2 linked regions of the Sphingobium yanoikuyae genome follow. The protein of the gene in region 1 interacts with the protein of each later gene in a pairwise test. Links are inferred from orthologs where the notes say so. Each region holds a gene or a part of one and is shown on either strand. Other genes may lie near its edges. The genes, in order: ssb and U0025_RS01580.

Region 1 (7,014 bases):
GCCTTCTGGCGATTGGCGATCGCCATGCCCTTCCTGTTCATCCTGGCATTGCCGAAGCTGCGCAAGAGCCGCTTGTCGCGCGGCCAGTGGACGATCGTGATTGTCGCTGGGGTCTGCTTTGCCGCCGACCTGGCCGCTTGGCATCTGGGCATCGGCCATACCAAGGTCGCCAATGCAACGCTGTTCGGCAATATGAGCGCGCTGATGCTGCCGCTCTGGGGGCTGATCGTGCTGCGGGAGCATGTATCGAAGCTGCAGATCGGCGCGCTGATCCTGGCCGCGATCGGCGCGGCCATATTGATGGGCAGCAGCTATGAGCTGTCGCCTGTCAACCTGAAGGGCGACCTGTTCTGCCTGCTCGCCGGGCTGCTCTACACTACCTATCTTCTGCTGATCCAGGGCGCGCGCAAGCGGCTGGACAGCTGGTCGGTGCTCGCGGTCGTCAGCGCGGCCGGGGCCTTGCCGCTGCTGCTCGCCGCCAATGCGATGGGCGAAACGGTGATGCCGCAAGACTGGACGCCGCTCATCATCCTTGCCCTGTCCAGCCAGATCGTTGGCCAGGGGTTGCTCACCTATGCGCTCGGCTGCTTTTCGCCGCTGGTGCTGGGGCTCAGCCTGTTGCTGCAACCCGCCGTCGCCGCGCTGGCCGGTTGGCTGCTGTTCGGCGAAACATTGAGCGCGACCGACATTGTCGGCGGCGTGGCCGTGACGATCGCACTGGTGCTTGTGCGCCTGCCGCGACGGGCCTAGATTGGCGCCATGACCGACCAGACCCAAGACCTGACCCTGGACGAGATCCGCGCATTGCTGGCGCCGATCCTGCCGCGCCACGCCGCCTTTGACGGCTGGCGGCCCGAAGCGGTGGCGATGGCGGCGGCGGAAAAGGGCATCGATGCCGATGTCGCCGCGCTGGCCTTCGACAATCGTGCCATGGGCATGATCGAGGCCTGGTTCGCCAGCATCGACACGCGGATGCTGGAGGCGTTGCCCCCCGAAAAGCTGGCCGCCATGTCGATCCGCAAGAAGATCAGCGCGCTGATCGAGACCCGCCTGGCCCTGTTGGCGCCCGACCGCGAAGCGCTGCGCCGGGCGCAGGCGATTCTGGCGATGCCGACCAATGCCGTGCGCGCCGCCAAGCTGGGCTGGCACGCCGCCGATATCATGTGGCGGGCAGCGGGCGACACCGCCACCGACCTCAACCATTATAGCAAGCGCGCGACGCTCGGCAGCATCTATGCCGCGACGCTGCTGACCTTCGTCAATGACGAGAGCGAGGATCATGCCGACAGCCGCGCCTTCGTCGGCCGGCGGATCGAGGGGATCATGCGTTTCGAGAAGATGAAGGCCCGTTTCAAGGGCGTGGGCGATGGCGAGCATCTCAGCCTGTCGCGCTTCATCGGCCGGCTGCGCTACCCGGCGGTGTGAAGTTCGGGCTGGCCTTCACCAGACGTAATTGATAGTCAGTCGCAAATCTGATTTCTGGTTAAGAGTCCATCCTCCTTGCGCCTGACCGATCTGCCCCTGCGCCAACCCGCTTTTGTTGAAACCATCGACTGGGAATCGCTGTCGTCCGTGGAAGGACAGCGCCTGCGCGAGTTCGGCCTGTGCGAAGGTGCCAGCGTCGAGGCACTGCATCATGGCGGCCTGCTGGGTCGTGGACCGCTGGCGGTGAAGATCGGGCGCATGACCATCGCCATGCGCCGCACTCATGCCGCCGCCGTGGAGGTCAGCACCGGCCCGCAGGAGGCGCAGGCATGAGCGGTCTTCCCCTCGTCGCGCTGGTCGGCAATCCCAATGCGGGCAAGTCCGCCCTGTTCAACGCGCTGACCGGTGCGCGGCAGAAGCTGGGCAATTATCCGGGCGTCACGGTGGAGCGCAAGGCGGGCCGCCTGTCGCTGGCCGACGGCCGGCCGGTCGAACTGGTCGATCTGCCCGGCACCTACAGCCTGTCGCCTGCCAGCCCCGACGAACAGGTGACGCGCGACTTCGTGCTAGGCAAACAGACCGGCGAGAAGCTGCCCGATGCACTGGTGATCGTGGTCGACGCGTCAAACCTCGACAATCATCTGCGCTTCGCGCTGGAGTTGATCGCGCTGGGACTGCCCACCGTCGTCGCACTCAACATGGTCGATCTGGCCACCCGCGACGGGCTGGAACTGGACGCCAATGTGCTGGCGCAGGAACTGGGCGTGCCGGTGGTGTCCACCGTGGCGGTGCGCAAGCGCGGCCTGGATCATCTCAGGACCGAGCTGGAAACGCTGCTCGGCGCCCAGACGGGCATGTTGCGCGCCTCCGCCGGTGAACCCGATTTCGACGCCGTGCGCCGCGAGGCCCGGCGCATCGCCCGCGCCGCAATCGTGCGCGAGACGCCATCGCGCCGGCTGACGGCAGCGGTCGACCGGGTTCTACTGCATCCGATAGGCGGCCTCATCGTTTTGGCAGCCCTATTGTTCGTCATGTTCCAGGCGGTCTTCACTTGGGCCAAACCGCCGTCCGATATTCTGGAAGGCTGGGTCACGGCACTCGGCGAAGCAGTAACTAGCACCCTGCCGCCCGGCATCATCCACGACTTCCTGTTGCAGGGCGTGGTCGGCGGCGTCGGCGCGGTGATCGTGTTCCTGCCGCAGATCCTGATCCTCTTCTTCTTCATCCTGATGCTGGAGGCGACCGGCTATATGGCCCGTGCCGCCTTCCTGATGGATGGCATCATGGCCAAGGTCGGCCTGTCGGGCCGGGCCTTCATCCCGCTGCTCTCCTCCTTCGCCTGCGCGGTGCCGGGGATCATGGCGACGCGCACGATCAGCGATCCCAAGGACCGGCTGACCACGATCCTGATCGCGCCGCTGATGACCTGTTCGGCGCGGCTGCCGGTCTATGGCCTGATCATCGCCGCCTTCATTCCGGCGCGCAGCGTGGGGCCGGGCATCGGCCTCCAGGGGCTGGTGCTGTTCCTGCTCTATGTCGCCGGCATCGTCGGTGCCATGCTGGCCGCCTGGGCACTGCGCCTGACCGTGGCCAAGGGCCGCAGCGGCGGGTTCCTGATGGAAATGCCGAAATATCAGTGGCCCCGGCCCCAGGATATCTTGATCGGCCTGTGGCAGCGCGGCGTCATCTTCCTCAAGCGCGCCGGCACCATCATCCTGGCCACCAATATCGTGCTGTGGGTGCTGGCCAGCTTCCCCCATGCGCCCGAGGGCGTGAAGCAGAGCGAATATTCGATCGCCGGGCGGATCGCGGGCGGCATCAACGTGCTGGTCGAGCCGATCGGCTTTAACCGCGACATTTCGCTCGCCCTGCTGCCCAGCATGGCGGCGCGCGAAGTCGCCGTGTCCGCCATCGCCACCGTCTATGCGATCGATGCCGAGGATGATGCCGAGGCGCTGGAACAGGGGCTGGGTGATCGGCTGGCCGGCCGCTGGAGCCTGGCTACCGCGCTCGCCTTCCTGGCCTGGTTCGTGTTCGCGCCGCAGTGCATCTCGACCATTGCCGTTACCCGGCGCGAGACCAATGGCTGGAAATGGCCGCTGTTCATGATCGGTTATCTGTTCGTGCTGGCCTATGCCGCGGCGGGCGTGACATATTGGGCAGCAATCGCGATGGGACTCGGCTGATCCCAAGCCCCGGACATTTGGCCTAGCTTTGTTCTTTACCGCCAAGGCGAGGCTTCTATAACGGCGCCTTTAGTGCTTTCGGAGGAATCATGGCAGGCTCGGTCAACAAGGTCATTCTCATCGGGAATCTGGGGGCCGACCCGGAAGTGAAGAGCTTCCAGAATGGCGGCAAGATCTGCAACCTGCGGATCGCGACCTCGGAAAGCTGGAAGGACCGCATGTCGGGGGAGCGCAAGGAGCGCACCGAATGGCATAGCGTCGTCATCAATTCCGAAGGCCTGGTCGGCGTCGCCGAGCGCTTCCTGCGCAAGGGATCGAAGATCTACATCGAAGGCCAGCTGCGCACCCGCAAGTGGCAGGACAATAATGGCAATGACCGCTACACCACCGAAGTCGCCCTGTCGGGCCCCGGCGCGGTGCTGACCATGCTGGACGGTGCGCCGGGTGGCGGTGGCGGTCAGGGCGGCGGCTATGGCGGTGGTCGCTCGTCGGGCGGCGGCAACCAGGGCGTCAGCGACTGGGGCGCAAGCAGCGGCGGCTTTGGCGGCGGCGATTATGACGATTTCGGCGGCGGCAACAGCGGCGGCGGCTTTGGTGGCGGACGCTCCTCGGGCGGCGGCAACCAGGGTGGCGGCTTTGGCGGCGGACGCTCCTCGGGTGGCGGCCAGGGCGGCCCGAACTTCGACAACGACCTGGACGACGAAGTGCCGTTCTGATCGATCCTTTCCACAGGGATTGACCTGACATGCATGTCCTGCTGACCGGATCGTCGGGCTGGCTGGGCCGTTTCCTGGCGCCGATGCTGCGCGCGGCGGGACATGCTGTGACCGGCCTGGACGTCGCGCCGGGCCGGGGCACCGACATCATCGGATCGGTCGCCGACCGGGCGCTGATCGACCGGGCCTTTGCCGAGCGCGGGATCGAAGCGGTGATCCATGGCGGCGCGTTGCACAAGCCGGACATCGCCCGCTACCCCGCCCAGGCCTTCATCGGCGTCAATGTCACCGGCACGCGCAACCTGCTGGAGGCTGCGGTCGCGGCGGGGCATGACCGCTTCGTCATGACATCCACCACGTCGCTGATGATCAGCCAGGCGGTGCGCGACGAGGCGGGCGACGCGGCGGTGTGGCTGGACGAGCAGAGCGGGCCGCTGGAGCCGCGCAACATCTATGGCGTGACCAAGCTGGCGGCCGAGGGGCTGTGCCGGGTGCAGCAACTGGAGCAGGGCATTGGCTGCACCATCTTGCGTACTGCCCGCTTCTTCCCGGAGGATGACGACACGGACGCCAGCCTGTCGGGGCAGAATCTGAAGGCCAATGAATTTCTCCATCGCCGGCTGACGGTCGAGGATGCGGCGCGAGCGCATCTGGTCGCGCTGGAACGGACGCCGCCGGCGCGCTGCGAAACCTATCTGGTGTCGGCACCGACGCCCTTCTGTCGGGAGGACGCCATCGAACTGAAACGCGATGCGGCAGCGGTGATCGCGCGGCATTTTCCGGAAGCCGCAGAGCTATATGCCCGGCGTGGCTGGCAACTGCCGGCGTCAATCGGCCGGGTCTATGACGCGGGGTTGGCGCAGCGCCAGATGGGGTTTCGCTGCGCGACGGCCTTTGCCGCGATCCTGACGGCGCTGGCGAATGATGCGGCGATGCCGTTCATCCACGACGCCGATTATGTGTCGCCGGCGGTGCAAAGTTGACAGTGAAGCTGACAGTTTGAGCCCATTGTTGCGTTACTGATTTGAAAGCAGCCATTCCGATCATTCGTTACTTTTAATCACGAATGATGATCGATCCGCTGCATCAGTGTGAGTGGAGAGATGGATGTGACTCTCCGCTCGCATTATGCGATAATGATTTGCATGAGCAAGATTGAAGCTGCCATCGGTGTGCCAATCCGGCAGATAGTCCGCCCGCTGCAACTGGCAATCGGTGGCACCATCACCCTGTCGGGCATCGGGATTTTGCTGGCACAGGCCGTCCGCCTGCTCTGACGGTCAGCAGGGGCGACCAGCGGCCACCCCTGCGGATCGAAGCCTAGTTGGCCAGTTCGGCCTTCGCGAAGTCGCGGATATGGGCGCCGATATCCTCGCGCTCCAGCGCCAGGGCGAGGTTCGCCTCGATATAGCCGGCCTTGGAGCCGCAGTCGAAACGGCGACCGTCGAAGGTGACACCGTGGAAGGGCTGCTTGCCGATCAGCGAGGCCATGGCATCGGTCAGCTGGATCTCGCCGCCCGCGCCCTTTTCCTGGGTTTCCAGGATCGTCATGACGTCGGGCTGCAGGATATAGCGGCCGGGCAGGATGAGGTTGGAGGGGGCGGTGCCGAGCTTGGGCTTTTCCACCAGGCCCTTCACCTCGGTCAGGGCGCCGTCGCGCGCGCCCGGATCGATCACGCCATAGCTGGGCGTCTGGTCCATCGGGATTTCGAGCGCGCAGACCAGATTGCCGCCGACCTTTTCATAGGCCTCGACCATCTGCTTCATGCAGCCATTGCCGGGCGCGCCCTTCATGAACTCGTCGGGCAGGATGATGGCGAACGGTTCGTCACCGACGATGTCGCGGGCACACCAGATGGCGTGGCCAAGGCCCAGCGGCTCCTGCTGGCGCAGGAACACTGCATCACCGGGCGCCAGGCGCGTCCCTTCGAGTGCCGACAGATCCTTGCCGCGCTCGCGCTGGGTGATCTCGCATTCGAAGGCGATGTCGAAATAATCCTCGATCGCGCCCTTGCCGCGTCCGGTGACGAAGATCATCTGCTCGATCCCCGCTTCGCGCGCTTCATCCACCGCATATTGGATCAGCGGACGATCGACCACGGGCAGCAATTCCTTGGGCACCGACTTGGTGGCGGGCAGGAAACGCGTGCCAAGACCGGCGACAGGAAAGACGGCTTTGCGAATCGGTTTGTTCGACATGGGACTCCGTTCTCGATGAGTGCCGGCTCGCTTGGGGGGATCGCGAACCGGGAGAAAAAGGTCAAGCGCTACGGCAACTTGTCTTTATGGGTCAGATCGTCAGAAGACGCTGTGCAACCTGTTCCAGCGCCGCAATTTCATTATCCAAATGCTCCAGGCTTACATATTGAGCATTGTTACGTAAGTCGCGGCACAGAAAGCCTTCAGGTGACGGCTGCTGAAAGCCGCCGATGATGAGGGTACGGAAACGGTCGATCCGCTGGAGATCGCGCTCGACCTCCGCAATTTCGGTCAGCCCGGCCGCGTTGCGCCGATCCCGCATGGCGACGGTCGTGCGCAATTCGGTCATCAGCTTGGTCATGGTCGGCCGCGTGCGGGCCCCCACGGTGCGGACGTCGCCCATGGTTTCCCGCAGTTCGGCCAGCCGCGCCTCCAGACTATGTTCCAGCATCGTCCAGGCGCAGACCAGCCGACCGATACCGCACAAT
Region 2 (7,085 bases), 3.6 Mb from region 1 along the record:
GTGACTTTCACGGCCAAACAGTGGCCGGAAGCCTATCGCAGAGCTTTAGAGGTTGAAGAGCTCCCAAAGAAGGGGAGCCAACGAATGGCAGCAGCTGTCACCGCTGCTGCAGCGCGCTTAGGCTATAAGCAGCGCAACTTCTTTAAGATCATTCGCGCCTACAAAGAATCGCTAAAACAGACCGATCAAGTCTTATCAAAATACCCTCGCCAACTTCCTAACGAAACGAGAGCGGCTCTCGAGGAAGCTATCGCGAATGCCGGACCAGGCGCTCGACCGGGGGCGATCCATTCTGCTGCCGAAGCATTATGCAAAGAGCGCAATATAAATCCTCCGAGCGGACGAGCGGTCCGAACTCGGCTCAACCTTCCTGCGGAAATAACGGATGTCGTGGCTTACACCGGCAAAAACACCGATTACGCGCTCGATATGTCGCCGCTCGACGTCGCGGTCGATGGACCTAACAACACGCCCTATCGCGCTGTCCTCACTGCTTTCATAGATGCCCGTCACGGCAATGTTATCGCTCATACTGTGACCGTCGGCCGGCCAATGGCTGACGACCTCCTCCACTTGTTTACCGAGGCCGTGGAAAAGACAAAGCCTAAAACGCCTTCGCCCGCGTCGTTGGTAATTTACCGGGGCGCTCCCATCAATGATCCGCGGCTGAAGGCTCAGATGCGCTTACTCGGCATTTCTGAGCCAGACATACAGGTAGATGCTCGCCGCCCAGGATTGCCTCTCACTGCTCTGTTTGGAACTAAGCTCGGTCGTGTCGCGGTCAATCCACGCAGCGATCCTTCAAACCCATACGCAGTTGATGAGTCTCTCCCTCTGCATGTTGTGCGTCCAGCTATTGCCCTTCTCTTAGAACGCCATCACGCAGGCCTTCAGGTTAATCGTGAGATCGCGGCAATCGCATCAGCTACCACTGCAGTACAGGCGGTTACCAAAGGGCCGCAAAAATCAAACAATCAGGAATTTACCTCAGCTCGACTCCCACGCACAAATAGCAAAAATAGCCGTTAAACAATGAGCTGCCACTACTAACGATACGCCCATCGACACCAAACTGCATCTACCCCATTGCGGTCGGAGCAGAGGTTGACACAAAACCCGCTTCAGAGGAGCAGAGGTTGAAAATCAGCCGTGATCCTCTGGTGACAAAAGTGCCGAAATGCGTGGGTGCCAGGATCAGACTTCCTGACAACCGACACGAAAAGATAACTCGGGGTCGCCAATCAGGCGCGACTTGCCACCTTGGCGAGGCGCAGTGGCGGGGTCGCGACGCTCAGATCCACGCCCGATTCAACCGACATGCGATCGCGCCCCTTGCGCTTGGCGTCATAGAGCGCGCGGTCTGCCCGATCGAACAGGTGCGGCAGTTCCTCCGTGCCCGTGATGCTTGCCGCCGCCCCGATGCTGGTCGACACTTGCAGACTCGCCCCGGCGACACCCGCCCCGCTCTGCGCAAAACGATGGCAGATGCGGCGACCGAGCGCCGGCAGATTTTCGGGCGGAAGACCGAACAGCAGAACGGCAAACTCGTCACCGCCCAGCCGCGCCACCAGTGCATCGGCGGGCACGCAATCCGTCAATATTGCAGCCAGTCCCGACAGCAGCCGGTCGCCGGTTGCATGGCCGAAGCCGTCATTGACCGCCTTGAAATGATCGACGTCGCACAGCAGCAGCGCCACCGGCTGGCCGGCCCGCCGCGCCAGCGCCATCCCGGCTGCCGCCTTCGCCTCGAACGCGCGGCGATTATAGGCCCCGGTCAGCGAATCCCGCTCGGCCAGCGCGGTGATCTGCCGTTCGCGCCGGTGACGCACCGCCGCCAGCATCAGCAGCGCCAGCGACACCTCGACCAATATGCCCTCATAGAGCGACGCCTTGATCAGCAGCCCCTTGAAGCCGACCAGGCTGACGAAAAGGCCCGGCATGAAGATCAGCCCCGACTTGGCGAGGTAGAAGATGCCATGGCCAAGGAAAATATGCCCCAGCCGCACCGCATCGCGCACTTCGCTGGTGCGGCGGAGCGAGAGCAGGAGGGACGCGGCCTTGAGCGACAGGATCGCGACCAGCGCCGAATTGACGAGGCCGAACAGGGCGGTGCGGTCATTTGCCGGATCGGTGCCCAGCAGCGCCACCCAGACCAGCAGCACGCCGAGCCAGATGCCAGGGAGGCGTCGCCCGGCAAAGGCCGCCGCCCCCTTGGCGAACAACAGATGCGCCACCACCAGCAGGCCATTGGCCAACCAGACATAGAGAAGGAAGCTGTCCACCGTGCGCAGCACCGACATGCCGCTGCCCACCACGATGGTCGCGAATCCCGCACTCCACCAGGCGAGCGAGCGCACCTTTGCCAGACGCCATTCGGCAGCCAGCACCAGCGCCGCAACAAGGGCGATGGCCTGGGTCATGAGCAGCATGGTGACGGCGTCGATCGGCATGGACAGGTTCATCGGGGAAAGGAGCGTGTTATCTATCCGAATATGCTGAACAAAAGGTTCCCGCCCGGCTCAGCTCGTCGCACGCACCAGCAGGTCGTCTGTGACCGTCATGGTAAAGATCGGATCGGCATCCGCCGGCACTTCGGCGATCGCGTCGACAAAGGCGGCGCGGGTTGCCGGGTCGTCATAGACCATCTTCGCATCGAAGGCCGCGCGCCAGGTCGCCTCGTCCGGCCATTCGGCATAGCCCACGAACCGCCCGTCCGCATCGCGGTGCAGGCGCGATCCATAGCTGCCATATTTTTCACGGATGAGGTCGGTGCCGCGGCGCCAGGCGGCGCGGAACTGCTCTTCCTTGCCGGGGTGGACGCGCCACCAATAGACCGCAACGAACATGGCCACCTCCTTGTGCGGAGACAATGGCCGGGCGGCGGCAGGAGTTCCGGCGGGCAGGCCGATCGCCCGCCCGCCGGCAATGTCGCTTAGAGGATCGACTGGCCGGTCTTGGCCCAGTCCGACATGAAGCCGGCAATGCCCTTGTCGGTCAGCACATGGTTGAACAGTGCCTTGATGACGGCCGGCGGCGCGGTCATCACGTCCGCGCCGATCTTGGCGCTGTCGAGCACGTGGATCGGGTGACGGACCGACGCGACCAGGATTTCGGTGTCGAACGCGTAATTGTCATAGATCAGGCGGATGTCTTCGATCAGCTGCATGCCGTCGAAGCCATTATCGTCATGACGGCCGACGAAGGGCGAGATGAAGCTGGCGCCGGCCTTGGCCGCGAGCAGCGCCTGGTTGGCCGAGAAGCAGAGGGTGACGTTCACCATCACGCCATCGTCGGTCAGCGCCTTGCAGGTCTTGAGGCCGTCGATGGTCAGCGGCACCTTGATGCAGACATTGGGAGCGATCTTCCGCAGGACCGCGGCTTCCTTCATCATCGTCTCATGGTCGAGCGCGACGACTTCGGCTGATACCGGGCCGTCCACGACGCCGCAGATTTCCTCGATCACTTCCAGGAACTTGCGGCCCGACTTGTGGATCAGCGACGGGTTGGTGGTGACGCCGTCCAGCAGGCCGGTGGCGGCCAGGTCACGGATTTCGGCAATGTCGGCGGTGTCGACGAAGAATTTCATGGGATGCTCCGGGGCAGGATTCGCGAATCGGCTCCCTTTAGCGGCTGGCCGATGGATTGGCCATCGGGGCGAACGGCGATTGCCTTGGCCCCCGCCGCCTTCTACCTCTTCCGCGACAGGGGAGCGGCCATGAAGTTTGCGATGCGCGCATATATTTGCCTGACCGCCCTCGCCATGCTCGTCCTGCCCTTTCCTGCCCGCGCTGCGGATCAGGAGGCGCAGACCTGGATCAGCGCTGGCGGCGTCGCGCAGATTGACGACAATGATCGCATCGGCATCGAAACAAGCTATCGCCTGCGGCCGGCCGATGACCAGCTGCTGCAACGGATCACCCTGGACCATCGGATTGCCGACGGCGTGCAGCTGGGCGGCGGCTTCGCCTTCGTTACCAGCCGAAGGCAGAAGGAAATGCGCTTTCACCAGCAACTGATCATCGACCTGGGCGTGCTGCAGAGCCGCACCCGGCTGGAACAGCGCTATATCGACAGCGCCGCGCGCCCGGCCTGGCGCCTGCGCGAACGTATCCAGATCGACATCCCGCTGGAAAAGCAGCGGAAATGGTTCCTCCTGACCTCCGCCGAATTTTTCTTCGAACTGCACAAGCCAAGCGCGGTCCAGGACAGCGAACTTGTGACCACGCGGCAGCTGATCGGCCTGCGTCATGTGCTGACGCCGCGGCTCGGCATCCAGCTCAGCTATATGCGCCAGCATAGTTTTCCCGACGACCGCCCCGATGAGGTCGTCCATGTCCCCTGGCTGGCGATCGCCTGGCGGCTCTGACGATTTGCCAGAACGGCAAGAGCGGTTAAGGACGCTGCATGGCCCGCGCCCGTGTCCTCCTGCTCAATGCCGCCCTCGGCCCGCTCGACTATCGCATCCCCCATGGCATGACGGCCAGGCCGGGCAGCATCGTGGTCGCCCCGCTGGGCCCGCGCCAGCTGGTCGGTGTGGTCTGGGACGAGGAGTCCTTTCCGGATGTCGAGACGGTCGGCGACAACCGGCTGCGCAACCTGCTGGAAGTGCTGGACGCGCCACCGCTGCCTGAAACGCTGCGCCGGCTGATCGAATGGACCGCCGACTATTATCTCGCCCCGCCGGCCGCCGTGCTGCGCATGGCACTGGCGTCGATGTCCGCGCTGGAGGGCACCCGGACCGTCATCGAATATCGTGCCACCGGCCAGCTGCCCGATCGCATGACCGAACAGCGGACCCAGGCGATGGAGCGGATCGGCGACCGGCAGGGGCTGGTGCGCGAACTGGCGATGATCGGCGGGGTCAGCGATACGGTGATCCGCGGTCTGGTGAAGGCCGGCGCGTTCGAGCCAATCGAGGTCAGCGTCGACACCCCCTTCCCCGAGCCCGACCCGGCCCACGCGCCGCCGGCCCTGTCCGACCAGCAGATGGCGGCCGCGACCGACATGGCGGACGCAGTGCGTGCCCATGAATTCGCCCCCTTCCTGCTCGACGGCGTCACCGGATCGGGCAAGACCGAAGTCTATTTCGAGGCGATCGCCGCGGCCATCCGCGCCGGCAAGCAGACCCTGGTGCTGCTGCCCGAAATCGCCCTGACCGAACCCTTTCTTGAACGGTTCGAAAAACGCTTCGGCACGGTCCCGGTCAACTGGCATAGCGGCCTGCGCCAAAGCGAACGCCGCCGCGCCTGGCGCGCGATCGCGGCGGGCGAGGCCCGCGTCGTCGTCGGTGCCCGATCCGCCCTGTTCCTGCCCTACCCCAATCTGGGCCTGATCGTCGTCGACGAGGCGCATGAAGCGAGCTTCAAGCAGGAGGAAGGCGTCCATTATCACGCCCGCGACGTCGCGGTGATGCGGGGCCTCATCGAACATTTCCCGGTCGTTCTGGCCTCCGCCACTCCCGCGATCGAGACACGGCACCAGGTCGATCTCGGCCGTTATCGCGAGATCAAGCTGCCCGCCCGTTTCGGCGGCGCGCAGATGCCCGATATCGAGGGCATCAACCTGCTGACCGATCCGCCCGAGCGCGGTCGCTGGATCGCGCCGCCGCTGGTGGTGGCGATGGAGGAAGTGCTGGCCAAGGGCGAGCAGAGCCTGCTCTTCCTCAACCGGCGCGGCTATGCGCCGCTGACGCTGTGCCGCCATTGCGGCTATCGCTTCCAATGCCCCAATTGCACCAGCTGGATGGTCGAGCATCGGCTGACCAAGCGGCTGGCCTGCCATCATTGCGGCCATGTCATCCCGGCGCCGCGCTTCTGCCCCGAATGCAAGGAAGAGGACAGCCTGGTCGCCTGCGGCCCCGGCGTCGAGCGCATCGCCGACGAGGTGAAGGCGCTGTGGCCACAGGCGCGGGTTGCCATCGCCACGTCGGACACGCTGCACTCGCCCGCCCGCGCCGCCGATTTCGTGAAGTCGGTCGAGGCTGGGGACATCGACATCATCGTCGGCACCCAGCTCATCACCAAGGGCTATCATTTCCCGAACCTGACCCTGGTCGGCGTGATCGACGCGGACCTGGGGCTGGAGGGCGGCGATCTGCGCGCGTCCGAACGCACCTTCCAGCAGATCATGCAGGTCGCCGGGCGCGCCGGGCGCGGCGAAAAGCCGGGCCATGTCTTCATCCAGACCCGCATGCCCGATGCGGAGGTGATCCAGGCGCTGATCGCCGGCGACAGCGAGCGTTTCTATCTGATCGAGACCGAAAATCGCCGCCGCGCCAATGCCCCGCCCTTCGGCCGCTTCGCCGCGATCATCATCTCCAGTGAGGACAGCGACGAAGCCGCGCAGACCGCGCGACTGATCGGCAAGTCGGCGCCGCAGGTGGAGGGCATGCGCGTCTATGGCCCCGCCCCTGCCCCCCTTTCCGTGCTGCGCGGCCGCCATCGCCACCGGCTGCTGATCCATGCCACGCGCCAGGTCGACATCCAGTCGGTGATCCGCGAATGGCTGGGTAATCTGGTATGGAAATCGACCACCCGCGTCGCGGTGGACGTCGACCCCTACAGCTTCATGTAGGAAATTTACGGAGCCAACCATGGCACGCGACACGACGGGAACCGTATGACAGAATTGTTGTTTCTGGGGGATAGCCACATGAACTGTTTGGCGAAGCCAATCACCGAGGGGCGACTCCGCGGCTATGACTGCCGCATCGTCCAAGTGCCGGGAGCAACAGCCGTCGGATTGCGACATCCCAAATCAAAGACCCAGGCGCTGCAACGATTCCGCGATGTGCTGCTCCCCTTTCGACCGGATTGCATACCAGTTTTTCAGATTGGGGAGGTGGATTGCGGTTTTGTGATCTGGGTCAGGGCACAACGCCACGGCGAGTCGGTTCAGCAACAACTCGATGCTTCCCTCGCCGCCTACCTCAATTTCCTGTCTGAAATGCAGAGCGCAGGTTATTGTCGACAGATCGTAACGTCCGCTACTCTGCCGACGATCGACGACAATCCTGCAACAATGGGCGAGGTTCATATCCTGCGGCAAGAAGTCCAGGCGACCCAACGCGAGCGGACGGATCTGAC

The links.
Region 2: the proteins of ssb (region 1) and U0025_RS01580 interact in binary tests that used the Escherichia coli proteins (3 or more experiments, as listed by UniProt). The link is inferred for Sphingobium yanoikuyae from one-to-one orthologs.

Annotation. Positions count from the first base shown.
Region 1 is NZ_CP139979.1:3,900,512-3,907,525, forward strand. Bases 2,660-5,513 are described here. They hold ssb (single-stranded DNA-binding protein), read left to right. Parts: upstream 2,660-3,700; coding sequence 3,701-4,327; downstream 4,328-5,513. Other genes in these bases: feoB (ferrous iron transporter B), read left to right, coding at 2,660-3,611; U0025_RS18040 (NAD-dependent epimerase/dehydratase family protein), read left to right, coding at 4,357-5,310; U0025_RS18045 (hypothetical protein), read left to right, coding at 5,473-5,513. Also shown: U0025_RS18015 (DMT family transporter), read left to right, coding at 1-750; U0025_RS18020 (COQ9 family protein), read left to right, coding at 760-1,425; U0025_RS18025 (FeoA family protein), read left to right, coding at 1,501-1,758; more of feoB, read left to right, coding at 1,755-2,659; more of U0025_RS18045, read left to right, coding at 5,514-5,604; U0025_RS18050 (UTP--glucose-1-phosphate uridylyltransferase), read right to left, coding at 5,648-6,526; U0025_RS18055 (hypothetical protein), read right to left, coding at 6,618-7,014. UniProt on the Escherichia coli protein: Plays an important role in DNA replication, recombination and repair. Binds to ssDNA and to an array of partner proteins to recruit them to their sites of action during DNA metabolism. Acts as a sliding platform that migrates on DNA via reptation.
Region 2 is NZ_CP139979.1:335,372-342,456, reverse strand. Bases 4,064-6,988 are described here. They hold U0025_RS01580 (primosomal protein N'), read left to right. Parts: upstream 4,064-4,404; coding sequence 4,405-6,573; downstream 6,574-6,988. Other genes in these bases: U0025_RS01575 (SGNH/GDSL hydrolase family protein), read left to right, coding at 6,619-6,988; U0025_RS01585 (DUF2490 domain-containing protein), read left to right, coding at 4,064-4,366. In the rest of the region: U0025_RS01605 (hypothetical protein), read left to right, coding at 1-1,029; U0025_RS01600 (GGDEF domain-containing protein), read right to left, coding at 1,242-2,450; U0025_RS01595 (antibiotic biosynthesis monooxygenase family protein), read right to left, coding at 2,520-2,846; fsa (fructose-6-phosphate aldolase), read right to left, coding at 2,933-3,586; more of U0025_RS01585, read left to right, coding at 3,716-4,063; more of U0025_RS01575, read left to right, coding at 6,989-7,085.